DNA from 3 places in the Escherichia sp. E4742 genome. Region 1 is predicted to be linked to each of the others. Evidence: riboswitches for the same ligand, from Rfam matches in the RefSeq annotation. Region 1 holds a riboswitch; each other region holds the start of a gene.
The links. A riboswitch is a leader RNA that binds a small molecule or an ion and turns the genes downstream of it on or off. The one in region 1 is predicted to bind thiamine pyrophosphate.

Region 1 (4,164 bases):
GTGTGATAAAACACGGCTCCTGAGTAAATAATTGGCTTTTTTCCCGTGCGTTTTTCGACCATTTTTAGCCACTGACTTACTAGCTTGCGTAATTCTTTTGCCGATAATTTTCCTCGCTCTTCTACGTCCAGCACGGCAGGGAAATCGCCGTGGGCAAAATCCACCGTTTGCAGAAATAATCTGGCCTGAACTGAAGCGGATACCGACGGAGAAAAATAGTGATACGCCCCACGCAGCAGGCCATTTTCACGGCTCCTTTGCCAGTTGCGCGAAAAATACGGGTCAACCAGCTTTTCGCCTTCCGTAGCCTTAATAAAAGCAAACTGTAAGCGGATACCGTTGTCGCGCATTTTTGCGACACGCTGCCAGTCGATCCGTTCCTGCCAGCGTGAAACATCAATACCATGAATGGTGTAATTGGCAGGAATGCGAATAGCGAAAGATTTGACCGGGCGATAACCATAAAAGTGGATGTAGTCTTTAATCTGAATTGCTGTCGAATAGAAATAATTCATCGTCTGGCGGGGATGAATCGCAACGATGGAAATTAGCCCCAGAGCGCATATCAAAGCGGTGAATTTTTTTCGACTGGCGATTCTTAGCTGCATTGGTTTCATCCCTGAATTTCAGCGCGAAAAAGCTGAAAAATGCCAAAGCAGCTATAGTACGGTGCTCACCACCAGGCGTGAAAGTGGTGAACCGGACCAATCCCGTGGCCAACTTCCAGTGTGTCTGCCTGCGCTAACGCCGCAGAAAGCCAGCTTTTTGCCTCCTGTACGGTGTCAGCCCAGTTTGTATGGCGCGGGCGTAGTGCAGCCAGCGCCGCAGAGAGGGTACAACCGGTGCCGTGGGTGTTTTTGGTCATAATACGCGGTGCGGTAAACCGTTGTTCACCTTCGCGGGTAAACAGCCAGTCCGGGCTTTGCTCATCATCCAGATGACCGCCTTTCATCAGCACTGCGCCACAGCCCATCGCCAATAATTCACGTCCCTGTTCCAGCATTTCCTGTTCGTTACGCGCGTGTGGCGCGTCGAGCAAGGCGGCAGCTTCGGGCAAGTTTGGTGTTATTAATGAAACCTGTGGCAATAATCGACCGCGCAGCGTGGCAACCGCCGAAGGTGAAAGCAGCGGATCGCCGCTTTTTGCCAGCATAACGGTATCCAGCACCACGTTTTGGATCTGATAACGTTGCAGCCGTTCTGCCACCGCTTCAACGATATCGGTTTCCGCCAACATACCGATTTTGGTGGTGTCTATTCGCACATCGCTGAACACCGAATCAAGCTGGGCGGCGACAAAATCAGGCTCAATGCGATACACCGACTGTACGCCACGGGTATTTTGCGCCACCAGTGCAGTAATAACGGAGCAACCATAAGCGCCAAGTGCCGAGAAGGTTTTAAGGTCGGCCTGAATTCCTGCACCGCCGCTCGGGTCAGTACCTGCTATCGTCAGAGCGTTAATCCGTTTCATGCCTGTACCTCCTGCGTCAGCTGCCAGAGCGCGTCAAGGAAATGTGGAACAAAACTACCCGGCCCCTCGCTTCTGGCGACTGCGCGTTCTCCGGCTTGTTTCATCCAGTGACAGGCAGATGCGATATTTTCCAGCGTATCACCCGATAATGCACAACTGGCGGCGACGACTGCCGATAATGCACAGCCAGTTCCTACCACTTTGGTCATTAACGGATCGCCGCCGTGAATGCCAACGGTGCGACGACCATCGGTAACATAATCTACCTCGCCAGTGACCACGACGACTGCGCCAGTTTCCCGTGCCAGAGTTTGTGCAGCGGGCAACGCGTTAGCTACGTCGTCAGTGGTATCCACACCACGTCCACTATTAGCAATGCCAGCTAATGCAATGATTTCCGAAGCATTACCGCGTATCGCTGTCGGTTTAAAAGATAAAAGTTCATGACAAAAACAGCGGCGATAATCGAGCGCACCAACCGCAACCGGATCAAGTGTCCAGGGCGTTTGTGATCGTGTTGCCTGCTCAACGGCGGCACGCATCGCCTGCGCACGTGGCTGCGTCAGTGTGCCAACGTTAATCAACAAGGCACTGGCGATGGCCGCAAACTGACTGGCCTCTTCGGTTTCAATAACCATCGCTGGCGATGCACCGAGCGCCAGTAAAGTATTGGCAGTAAAGGTTTGCACCACATCATTGGTCATGCAGTGCACAAGGGGAGAGTGTTGGTGAAAGAGGTGTAACGCGTGCGCAGATTGCGCGGAACTCAGCAGGTCGACTTGCATAGTTTGCTCCTGCCATAACGTGAAGAAGCAATGACCTGATGGTCTGTGACTTCCCTACGCTGGCATTATCCAGATCAGGTGATACGGGTATTTCTCAGCCTTCACGCAGAAGGGCACCCCGAGTCGTTTGGTTGCGATAATGAATCGCAGAGGAGGATGTTAATGTCCGGCGCGCGCGTTGTAAACGAGGAAAAACAGCAGTATTGCAATAACGGTACGAAACTATTTGATATACGAATCCAGCACCTTAAGAACAACATCCAGGTCTTCTTCACGCTTTAGCTCATCGCCCTGGTGAACGATGTGTTCCGTTAGATGACCTTTAATCACTTCCCGCATCAGGCCGTTTACCGCACCACGAATGGCGGCAATCTGTTGTAGAACGGCAGCGCATTCATGCGGCTCGTCGAGCATTTTCTTGAGCGCGACGACCTGTCCCTGAATCTTGCTGGCGCGCGCTTTCAGTTTCTGTTTATCACGGATGGTATGAGACATGGCAAAACCTGGTTAACAAGATCATGGAAAATCATAGCACTATTAATCTACTGGGGGGTAGTATCATGTACTGGGGGGGAGTAGAATCAGGACGCCGAATTAATACTAAGAATTATTATCATGACCGAATTTACCACTCTTCTTCAGCAAGGAAACGCCTGGTTTTTCATTCCCAGCGCCATCTTACTTGGTGCGCTTCATGGCCTGGAGCCGGGGCACTCAAAAACGATGATGGCGGCGTTTATCATCGCCATTAAAGGTACGATTAAACAGGCAGTGATGCTTGGACTGGCCGCAACCATTTCGCATACGGCAGTAGTCTGGTTGATTGCTTTTGGTGGGATGGTGATCAGCAAACGCTTTACTGCACAGTCAGCGGAGCCGTGGCTTCAGTTGATTTCCGCGGTGATCATTATTGGCACCGCGTTCTGGATGTTCTGGCGCACCTGGCGAGGTGAACAAAACTGGCTGGAGAATATGCATGAGCACCACCATCATGACCATCATCACGACCACAACCACGAGCATGATCATCATCACGAACATGGTCAGAGCGACGAGTATCAGGATGCTCATGCGCTGGCCCATGCCAGTGACATTAAACGACGCTTTGATGGTAGAGAGGTCACCAACTGGCAAATTTTGCTGTTTGGCTTAACCGGCGGGCTTATCCCCTGCCCTGCGGCAATAACAGTGTTGTTGATTTGCATTCAGTTGAAAGCCCTCACATTGGGTGCAACTCTGGTCGTCAGTTTCAGCATCGGCCTGGCAATAACGCTGGTCACCGTAGGCGTTGGCGCAGCAATCAGTGTTCAGCAGGTTGCAAAACGCTGGAGCGGATTTAACACTCTCGCTAAACGCGCCCCCTATTTTTCCAGTCTGTTAATTGGTTTAGTCGGGTTGTATATGGGAGTGCATGGCTTTATGGGTATTATGAGATAAAACAATCACCTGGGCTTCGTTATCCCTTTAGCCCAGGATGATTCTTAAATCAGCTTATTCCGCTCACTTCTCGCTCAATGAGGATGCTTTTGCTGCATCCTTTCATTTACACTTTTTACGAAATCATGGGATCACTAACAAAATATCGCTTGTCGGTTATATTGTATGACAGGAAAGATATGCGACTGATTTTACTGATCCCCAACGTGGAGAGTATATGACCATAAGAAATAAGTTATTGTTGGGTGCGCTGTTGCTGGCAACCAGCGTAGCGTGGGCCGCGCCGGCCACTGCGGGTTCGACCAATGCCTCTGGAATTTCAAAGTATGAGTTGAGTAGTTTCATTGCTGACTTCAAGCATTTCAAGCCAGGCGATACCGTTCCAGAGATGTACCGCACCGATGAGTACAACATTAAGCAGTGGCAGTTGCGTAACCTGCCCGCACCTGACGCCGGAACCCACTGGAC
Region 2 (4,164 bases), 2.2 Mb from region 1:
CCAAAAAGAAAAAAGCCAGCAGGTATTCACTGCTGGCGTGGCGATTAACACCAATACTCAGTCACACATGATGTCCGCAAATCAGTATTCAGAATCACTCCCCTCCCACTGCATCAGTTCTTCAAGCATGGCTAAACGCTGTGGAACGCTTAACCAACGCAGCCAGCACAACGTCGCTATCGCGGTAAAATAGTGCTGATAAAACTGACGCATGGGGCACCTCCTTGCTTCATCGTTAGGAATTATTGACTTAATATAGGGAAAATAAAATTGCTGACTTTTGCGCAGGAGTTCCCCTTTTATGCCATCTGCTCGTCTGCAACAACAGTTCATCCGCCTGTGGCAATGCTGCGAGGGTAAATCGCAGGAGACAACGCTGAACGAACTGGCGGAGTTATTGAGCTGCTCCCGCCGTCATATGCGCACCCTGCTCAACACCATGCAGGATCGCGGCTGGCTGACGTGGGAAGCGGAAGTCGGGCGCGGCAAACGCTCGCGTTTAACGTTTCTCTATACCGGGCTGGCGCTACAACAACAGCGAGCGGAAGACCTGCTGGAACAGGATCGCATCGACCAGTTGGTGCAGTTAGTCGGTGATAAAACCGCCGTGCGGCAAATGCTGGTTTCTCATCTGGGGCGTAGCTTCCGCCAGGGGCGGCATATCCTGCGCGTCCTCTATTATCGCCCGTTGCGCAACCTGCTGCCTGGCAGCGCATTACGCCGTTCCGAAACGCATATTGCCCGGCAAATCTTCAGTGCGTTAACCCGAATAAATGAGGAAAATGGGGAACTGGAGGCGGACATCGCCCACCACTGGCAGCAAATTTCCCCACTCCACTGGCGCTTCTTTTTGCGCCCCGGGATCCATTTTCATCATGGTCGTGAACTGGAAATGGACGACGTGATTGCCTCTTTGAAACGGATCAATACGCTGCCGCTCTATTCCCACATTGCTGAAATTGTATCGCCGACGCCCTGGACGCTGGATATTCATCTCACTCAGCCAGACCGCTGGTTGCCGTTACTGCTGGCGCAAGTTCCGGCGATGATCCTGCCGCGTGAATGGGAAACCCTCAGCAACTTTGCCAGTCATCCGATCGGCACCGGTCCGTATGCGGTAATGCGTAACAGCGCCAATCAACTGAAAATTCAGGCATTCGACGACTTCTTTGGTTATCGGGCATTAATCGACGAAGTTAACGTCTGGGTTCTGCCGGAAATTGCCGATGAACCCGCTGGAGGCCTGATGCTGAAAGGGCCGCAGGGCGAGGAAAAAGAGATTGAAAGTCGCCTTGAAGAAGGTTGCTACTATCTACTGTTCGACAGTCGCACCCATCGCGGGGCGAATCAGCAAGTCAGAGACTGGATAAGCTATGTACTTTCGCCGACCAATCTGGTTTATTTCGCCGAGGAACAGTACCAGCAACTGTGGTTTCCGGCCTATGGGCTGCTCCCCCGCTGGCACCATGCCCGCCCAACACATTGCGAAAAACCTGCCGGGCTGGAACATCTCACCCTGACCTTTTATCAGGATCACATTGAACATCGGGTGATTGCCAGGATCATGCAGCAGATTCTGGCAAGTCACCAGGTCACGCTGGAAATCAAAGAGATCAGCTACGATCAGTGGCACGAAGGTGAGATCGAAAGCGACATCTGGCTTAACAGCGCCAACTTTACGCTGCCGCTGGATTTTTCGCTGTTCGCGCACTTGTGCGAAGTACCGCTGCTACAACACTGTATTCCTCTCGACTGGCAAGCCGACGCCGCACGCTGGCGCAATGGCGAGATGAATCTGGCGAACTGGTGCCAGCAACTGGTCGCCAGTAAAGCAATGGTACCGTTGATCCACCACTGGCTGATTATTCAGGGGCAACGCAGTATGCGCGGCCTGCGCATGAACACCCTCGGCTGGTTCGATTTTAAATCAGCGTGGTTTGCGCCACCGGATCCATGATTGCTGGTTGATAACAAAATCACTACACTAACGCCGTTCTCAACGGGGTGCCACGCGGACGCGTGCGCTGAGAAAATACCCGTCGAACCTGATCCGGATAACGCCGGCGAAGGGATTTGAGGCTCCTTCTCAAGTCCTTTGCCACTCTTTTTTGAGGTGCAAAGTGTTAAAAAAATGTCTTCCCCTGCTGTTGCTGTGCACAGCGCCTGTTTTCGCTAAACCCGTTCTGACTGTTTATACCTACGATTCCTTCGCCGCCGACTGGGGGCCTGGTCCGGTGGTCAAAAAAGCCTTTGAAGCCGACTGTAATTGCGAACTGAAACTGGTGGCGCTGGAAGATGGCGTTTCGCTTCTCAACCGTCTACGGATGGAAGGCAAAAACAGTAAAGCCGATGTGGTGCTGGGGCTGGATAACAACCTGTTAGACGCCGCCAGCAAAACCGGATTGTTTGCCAAAAGCGGTGTGGCAGCGGATGCAGTAAACGTTCCCGGCGGCTGGAATAATGACACTTTCGTACCGTTTGATTACGGCTACTTCGCCTTCGTCTATGACAAAAACAAACTGAAAAATCCGCCGCAAAGCCTGAAGGAGCTGGTTGAGAGCGATCAAAACTGGCGAGTGATTTATCAGGATCCGCGCACCAGTACGCCGGGGCTTGGCCTGCTGTTGTGGATGCAAAAAGTCTATGGCGATGACGCCCCGCAAGCCTCGCAGAAGCTGGCGAAGAAAACCATCACAGTCACCAAAGGCTGGAGCGAAGCCTATGGCCTGTTTTTAAAAGGTGAAAGCGATCTGGTACTGAGCTACACCACCTCTCCGGCTTATCACATTCTCGAAGAGAAGAAAGATAACTACGCCGCTGCGAACTTCAGCGAAGGTCACTATCTGCAAGTGGAAGTTGCCGCCCGCACCGCTGCCAGCAAGCAGCCGGAGCTGGCGCAAAAATTCCTCCAGTTTATGGTTTCTCCGGCTTTCCAGAATGCGATTCCAACTGGCAACTGGATGTATCCGGTGGCAAACGTCACGCTGCCTGCCGGGTTTGAACAATTGACCAAACCAGCAACCACGCTGGAGTTCTCGCCAGCCGAAGTGGCGGCACAACGTCAGGCATGGATTAGCGAATGGCAACGCGCCGTCAGCCGTTAATTCCCGGCTGGTTAATTCCAGGTGTAAGCGCCGCTACGCTTGTGGTGGCGGTTGCACTGGCGGCGTTTCTCGCCCTGTGGTGGAACGCGCCGCAGGGTGACTGGGCGGCAATCTGGCAGGACAGCTACCTGTGGCATGTGGTGCGCTTCTCCTTCTGGCAGGCGTTTCTCTCGGCGTTGCTCTCTGTCGTACCCGCAATATTCCTTGCCCGCGCGCTTTATCGCAGGCGCTTTCCGGGACGGCTGGCGCTGTTGCGTCTGTGCGCAATGACCTTGATCCTCCCGGTGCTGGTCGCCGTTTTCGGCATTCTTAGCGTCTATGGCCGCCAGGGCTGGCTGGCATCGCTCTGGCAATCGCTTGGTCTGGAGTGGACATTTTCGCCCTACGGCCTGCAAGGCATTTTGCTGGCGCATGTATTTTTTAATCTGCCGATGGCGAGCCGCTTATTACTCCAGGCACTGGAAAACATTCCCGGGGAACAACGTCAGCTTGCCGCCCAGCTTGGGATGCGCGGCTGGCATTTTTTCCGCTTCGTCGAATGGCCGTGGTTACGGCGCCAAATCCCGCCGGTTGCTGCGCTTATCTTTATGCTCTGTTTCGCCAGCTTCGCCACCGTGTTGTCGCTGGGCGGCGGTCCGCAAGCAACGACTATCGAGCTGGCTATTTATCAGGCGCTGAGTTACGACTACGATCCCGCCCGCGCGGCGATGCTGGCGCTGATCCAGATGGTGTGCTGTCTCGGTCTGGTGCTGCTGAGTCAGCGATTGAGTAAGGCCATTGCGCCTGGCACCACGCTGCTGCAAGGTTGGCGCGACCCGGACGATCGTCTGCATAGCCGCATTTGCGACACGGTGTTAATTGTGCTGGCGCTGCTGCTGTTGCTGCCACCGTTACTGGCGGTGATTGTCGATGGGGTAAATCGCCAATTGCCGGAAGTGCTGGCACAACCGGTGCTGTGGCAGGCGTTGTGGACCTCGTTGCGTATTGCGCTGTCGGCAGGCGTATTGTGCGTAGTGCTGACCATGATGCTGCTATGGAGCAGTCGCGAACTGCGGGCGCG
Region 3 (4,164 bases), 2.3 Mb from region 1:
GGTGACTGGTGTGGTAAAACGCGGGCCTTCTCCGACTTCAAAATAGAGCCCTAACCCCATCGCGTCCGGAACGGTGAGGATATCGGAAAAGAGGATTGCCGCATCCAGCGGATAGCGACGCAGCGGTTGCAAAGTCACTTCGCACGCCAGTTCGGCGTTTTTGCACAGCGACATAAAATCGCCCGCCTGAGCGCGCGTGGCTTTATATTCTGGTAGATAGCGACCCGCCTGGCGCATCATCCATACTGGAGTGACATCAACGGGCTGGCGCAGCAGCGCCCGCAGATAACGATCGTTTTTAAGTTCGGTCATTTTGGCTGTTCCTTAGTGCGTCAGGCGGTCAGTGTATCATCACTCATACTCTGCCCGACACATCGCCACCGTATCTTCTATCAGACGGCGCGCTACGGTGCCGGGCGGTGGAAGTAACGGCAAATCGTCATAGCGATACCAGTTCGCCTCGAGCAATTCTTTCGGGTCGATCACGATGTCGCCGCTGTCATAGTCCGCCATAAACGCAGTCATTAATGACTGAGGAAACGGCCACGGCTGGGAAGTCACGTAACGCAAGTTTTTGACTTTGATGCCACTCTCTTCCATCACTTCCCGCGCGACTGCCTGTTCGAGAGTTTCGCCCACTTCGACGAATCCGGCGAGTACCGTATGGACACCGTTACGATGGCGGGTATGCTGGGCGAGAAGGATCGAATCATCACGACGGATGGCAACAATAATGCAGGGTGCGATTTGCGGGTAATAACGCTCACGGCAGTGGCTGCACAGCATCGCCCATTCGGTTTTGCTTGGGTACATTTCATGCCCGCAGTAACCGCAGTATTTATGCGAGCGATAAAACTCCGCCAGTTGCACACCACGTCCGGCTAATTGAAACAGCCCTACGTCCAGATCAATGACCTGGCGCACCGAGCCCATATCATGGCGACGCTGCTGTTGCACTAGCCAAACAGGTTCTCCCTGCCATTCGCCGATTTGTAGTGCGCGCTGGCCCACAAGATCAAAATTTGCCGCTGTGCCATATGGCAATTCACCCTTCGGCAACCATAATTTTTGCTCATGACTGACGACCCACCAGCCGTGATCTAATTTTTCAATTATACGATCCATAGCTCTTGCACTACCTTTGCATCACTGGCATGTTTAACATGGTTTTTACATTTCTCACTGAGCAGTTTTTGAATACAAACTTGCGGAGTCAATCATGCTTAACCAGCTCGATAACCTGACGGAGCACGTCAGAGGAAGTAACAAACTGGTTGATCGCTGGCTACATGTACGTAAGCATCTGCTCGTGGCTTACTACAATCTGGTTGGCATTAAGCCTGGCAAAGAATCGTACATGAGGCTGAATGAAAAAGCCCTTGATGATTTTTGCCAGAGTCTGGTCGATTATCTGTCTGCCGGACATTTCAGTATTTATGAACGCATTCTGCATAAACTGGAAGGCAACGGGCAGCTTGCTCATGCCGCGAAGATTTGGCCGCAACTGGAAGCCAATACACAACAGATTATGGATTACTACGATTCCAGCCTGGAAACCGCCATCGATCATGATAATTACCTTGAGTTTCAACAGGTTTTATCTGACATCGGCGAGGCGCTGGAAGCACGCTTTGTGCTGGAAGATAAGCTGATTCTGCTGGTGCTTGACGCCGCCCGCGTCAAACATCTTGCTTGAGTTCTGCGCTGTTAACGCGTAATTTACATTCAACGCCCCGTTTTCGGGGCTAATTTCTTGTCGGAGTGCCTTAACTGGCTGAGACCGTTTATTCGGGATCCGCGGAACCTGATCAGGCTAATACCTGCGAAGGGAACAAGAGTTAATCTGCTATCGCATCGCCTTTGCGCGATCGTCTCTTGCTTCATCCGTCGTCTGACAAGCCACGTCCTTAACTTTTGGAATGAGCTATGTCTGCAACAAAACTGACCCGCCGCGAACAACGCGCCCAGGCGCAACATTTTATCGACACCCTGGAAGGCACCGCCTTTCCTAACTCAAAACGCATTTACATCACTGGCACACACCCCGGCGTGCGCGTGCCGATGCGTGAGATCCAGCTTAGCCCGACACTAATTGGCGGCAGCAAAGAACAGCTGCAGTACGAAGAAAACGAAGCGATTCCGGTCTACGACACCTCCGGCCCGTATGGCGATCCGCAGATCGCCATTAACGTGCAGCAAGGGCTGGCAAAACTGCGCCAGCCGTGGATCGACGCACGCGGCGATACCGAAGAACTCACCGTGCGCAGTTCCGATTACACTAAAGCGCGGCTGGCAGATGATGGCCTCGACGAGCTGCGTTTTAGCGGCGTATTAACGCCAAAACGCGCCAAAGCAGGGCGCCGCGTCACACAACTGCACTATGCCCGCCAGGGTATCATCACGCCGGAGATGGAGTTCATCGCCATTCGCGAAAATATGGGTCGCGAGCGCATCCGTAGCGAAGTTTTACGCCACCAGCATCCGGGAATGAGCTTTGGCGCACGTCTGCCGGAAAATATCACTGCGGAATTTGTCCGTGATGAAGTTGCTGCCGGACGTGCGATTATCCCGGCCAACATTAATCATCCGGAATCGGAGCCGATGATTATTGGTCGCAACTTCCTGGTAAAAGTTAACGCCAATATCGGCAACTCGGCGGTCACCTCTTCCATCGAAGAAGAAGTGGAAAAGCTGGTATGGTCCACTCGCTGGGGAGCGGATACCGTGATGGATCTTTCCACTGGTCGCTATATTCACGAAACCCGCGAGTGGATTTTGCGTAACAGCCCGGTGCCGATCGGTACTGTGCCGATCTACCAGGCGCTGGAGAAGGTTAACGGGATCGCCGAAGATCTTACCTGGGAAGCGTTCCGCGACACGCTGCTGGAACAGGCCGAACAGGGCGTGGATTACTTCACGATTCATGCGGGCGTGCTGCTGCGCTACGTGCCAATGACCGCTAAACGCCTGACCGGTATTGTGTCGCGCGGTGGTTCGATTATGGCGAAATGGTGCCTCTCCCATCATCAGGAAAATTTCCTCTATCAACACTTCCGCGAAATTTGTGAAATCTGCGCCGCCTATGACGTTTCGCTGTCGTTGGGCGACGGCCTGCGCCCCGGTTCTATTCAGGACGCCAACGATGAAGCGCAGTTTGCCGAGCTGCATACGCTGGGCGAACTGACCAAAATCGCCTGGGAATATGACGTGCAGGTGATGATTGAAGGTCCTGGGCATGTACCGATGCAGATGATCCGCCGCAATATGACCGAGGAGTTAGAGCACTGCCATGAAGCGCCCTTCTATACCCTCGGGCCGCTGACTACCGATATCGCGCCGGGCTATGACCACTTCACGTCGGGGATTGGCGCGGCGATGATCGGCTGGTTTGGCTGCGCGATGCTCTGTTACGTAACGCCGAAAGAGCACCTGGGTCTGCCCAATAAAGAAGATGTTAAGCAGGGGCTTATCACCTATAAGATTGCCGCCCACGCCGCTGATCTGGCGAAAGGGCATCCGGGCGCGCAAATTCGCGATAACGCCATGTCGAAAGCCCGCTTCGAATTTCGCTGGGAAGACCAGTTTAATCTGGCCCTCGATCCGTTTACCGCCCGCGCTTATCACGATGAAACCCTGCCGCAAGAATCCGGCAAAGTCGCCCATTTTTGCTCCATGTGTGGGCCGAAATTCTGCTCGATGAAAATCAGTCAGGAAGTGCGCGATTACGCCGCCGCGCAAACTATTGAAGTGGGAATGGCGGATATGTCGGAGAACTTCCGCGCCAGAGGCGGAGAAATCTACCTGTGTAAGGAGGAAGCGTGATGTATCAACCTGATTTTCCTCCTGTACCTTTTCGTTTAGGACTGTACCCGGTGGTGGACAGCGTACAGTGGATCGAACGTCTGTTGGATGCAGGCGTACGTACTCTCCAGCTACGCATCAAAGATCAGCGCGATGAAGAGGTGGAAGCCGATGTAGTAGCGGCAATTGCGCTGGGCCGCCGCTATAACGCGCGGCTGTTTATCAACGATTACTGGCGGCTGGCGATTAAGCATCAGGCATATGGCGTCCATTTGGGGCAGGAAGATTTGCAATCTACCGATCTTGAGGCCATCCGCGCGGCAGACCTGCGGCTGGGCGTTTCGACCCATGACGATATGGAAA

Region 2: linked by a shared signal. The riboswitch ahead of thiB (thiamine ABC transporter substrate binding subunit) and the one ahead of thiM (hydroxyethylthiazole kinase) in region 1 are both predicted to bind thiamine pyrophosphate.
Region 3: linked by a shared signal. The riboswitch ahead of thiC (phosphomethylpyrimidine synthase ThiC) and the one ahead of thiM (hydroxyethylthiazole kinase) in region 1 are both predicted to bind thiamine pyrophosphate.

The regions. Positions count from the first base shown of each region.
Region 1 is NZ_CP040443.1:120,841-125,004, forward strand. Features, by position in the region: gene FEM44_RS00725 (glycoside hydrolase family 25 protein) at 1-608, opposite strand, end outside; gene thiD (bifunctional hydroxymethylpyrimidine kinase/phosphomethylpyrimidine kinase) at 674-1,474, opposite strand; gene thiM (hydroxyethylthiazole kinase) at 1,471-2,259, opposite strand; TPP riboswitch at 2,294-2,390, opposite strand; gene rcnR (Ni(II)/Co(II)-binding transcriptional repressor RcnR) at 2,482-2,754, opposite strand; gene FEM44_RS00745 (nickel/cobalt efflux protein RcnA) at 2,875-3,696, shown strand; gene rcnB (Ni(II)/Co(II) efflux transporter accessory subunit RcnB) at 3,914-4,164, shown strand, end outside.
Region 2 is NZ_CP040443.1:3,042,307-3,046,470, reverse strand. Features, by position in the region: gene sgrT (glucose uptake inhibitor SgrT) at 82-213, opposite strand; gene sgrR (DNA-binding transcriptional regulator SgrR) at 302-1,957, shown strand; TPP riboswitch at 1,991-2,090, shown strand; gene thiB (thiamine ABC transporter substrate binding subunit) at 2,121-3,104, shown strand; gene thiP (thiamine/thiamine pyrophosphate ABC transporter permease ThiP) at 3,080-4,164, shown strand, end outside.
Region 3 is NZ_CP040443.1:2,406,564-2,410,727, reverse strand. Features, by position in the region: gene hemE (uroporphyrinogen decarboxylase) at 1-312, opposite strand, end outside; gene nudC (NAD(+) diphosphatase) at 352-1,125, opposite strand; gene FEM44_RS11710 (Rsd/AlgQ family anti-sigma factor) at 1,220-1,696, shown strand; TPP riboswitch at 1,748-1,848, shown strand; gene thiC (phosphomethylpyrimidine synthase ThiC) at 1,927-3,822, shown strand; gene thiE (thiamine phosphate synthase) at 3,822-4,164, shown strand, end outside.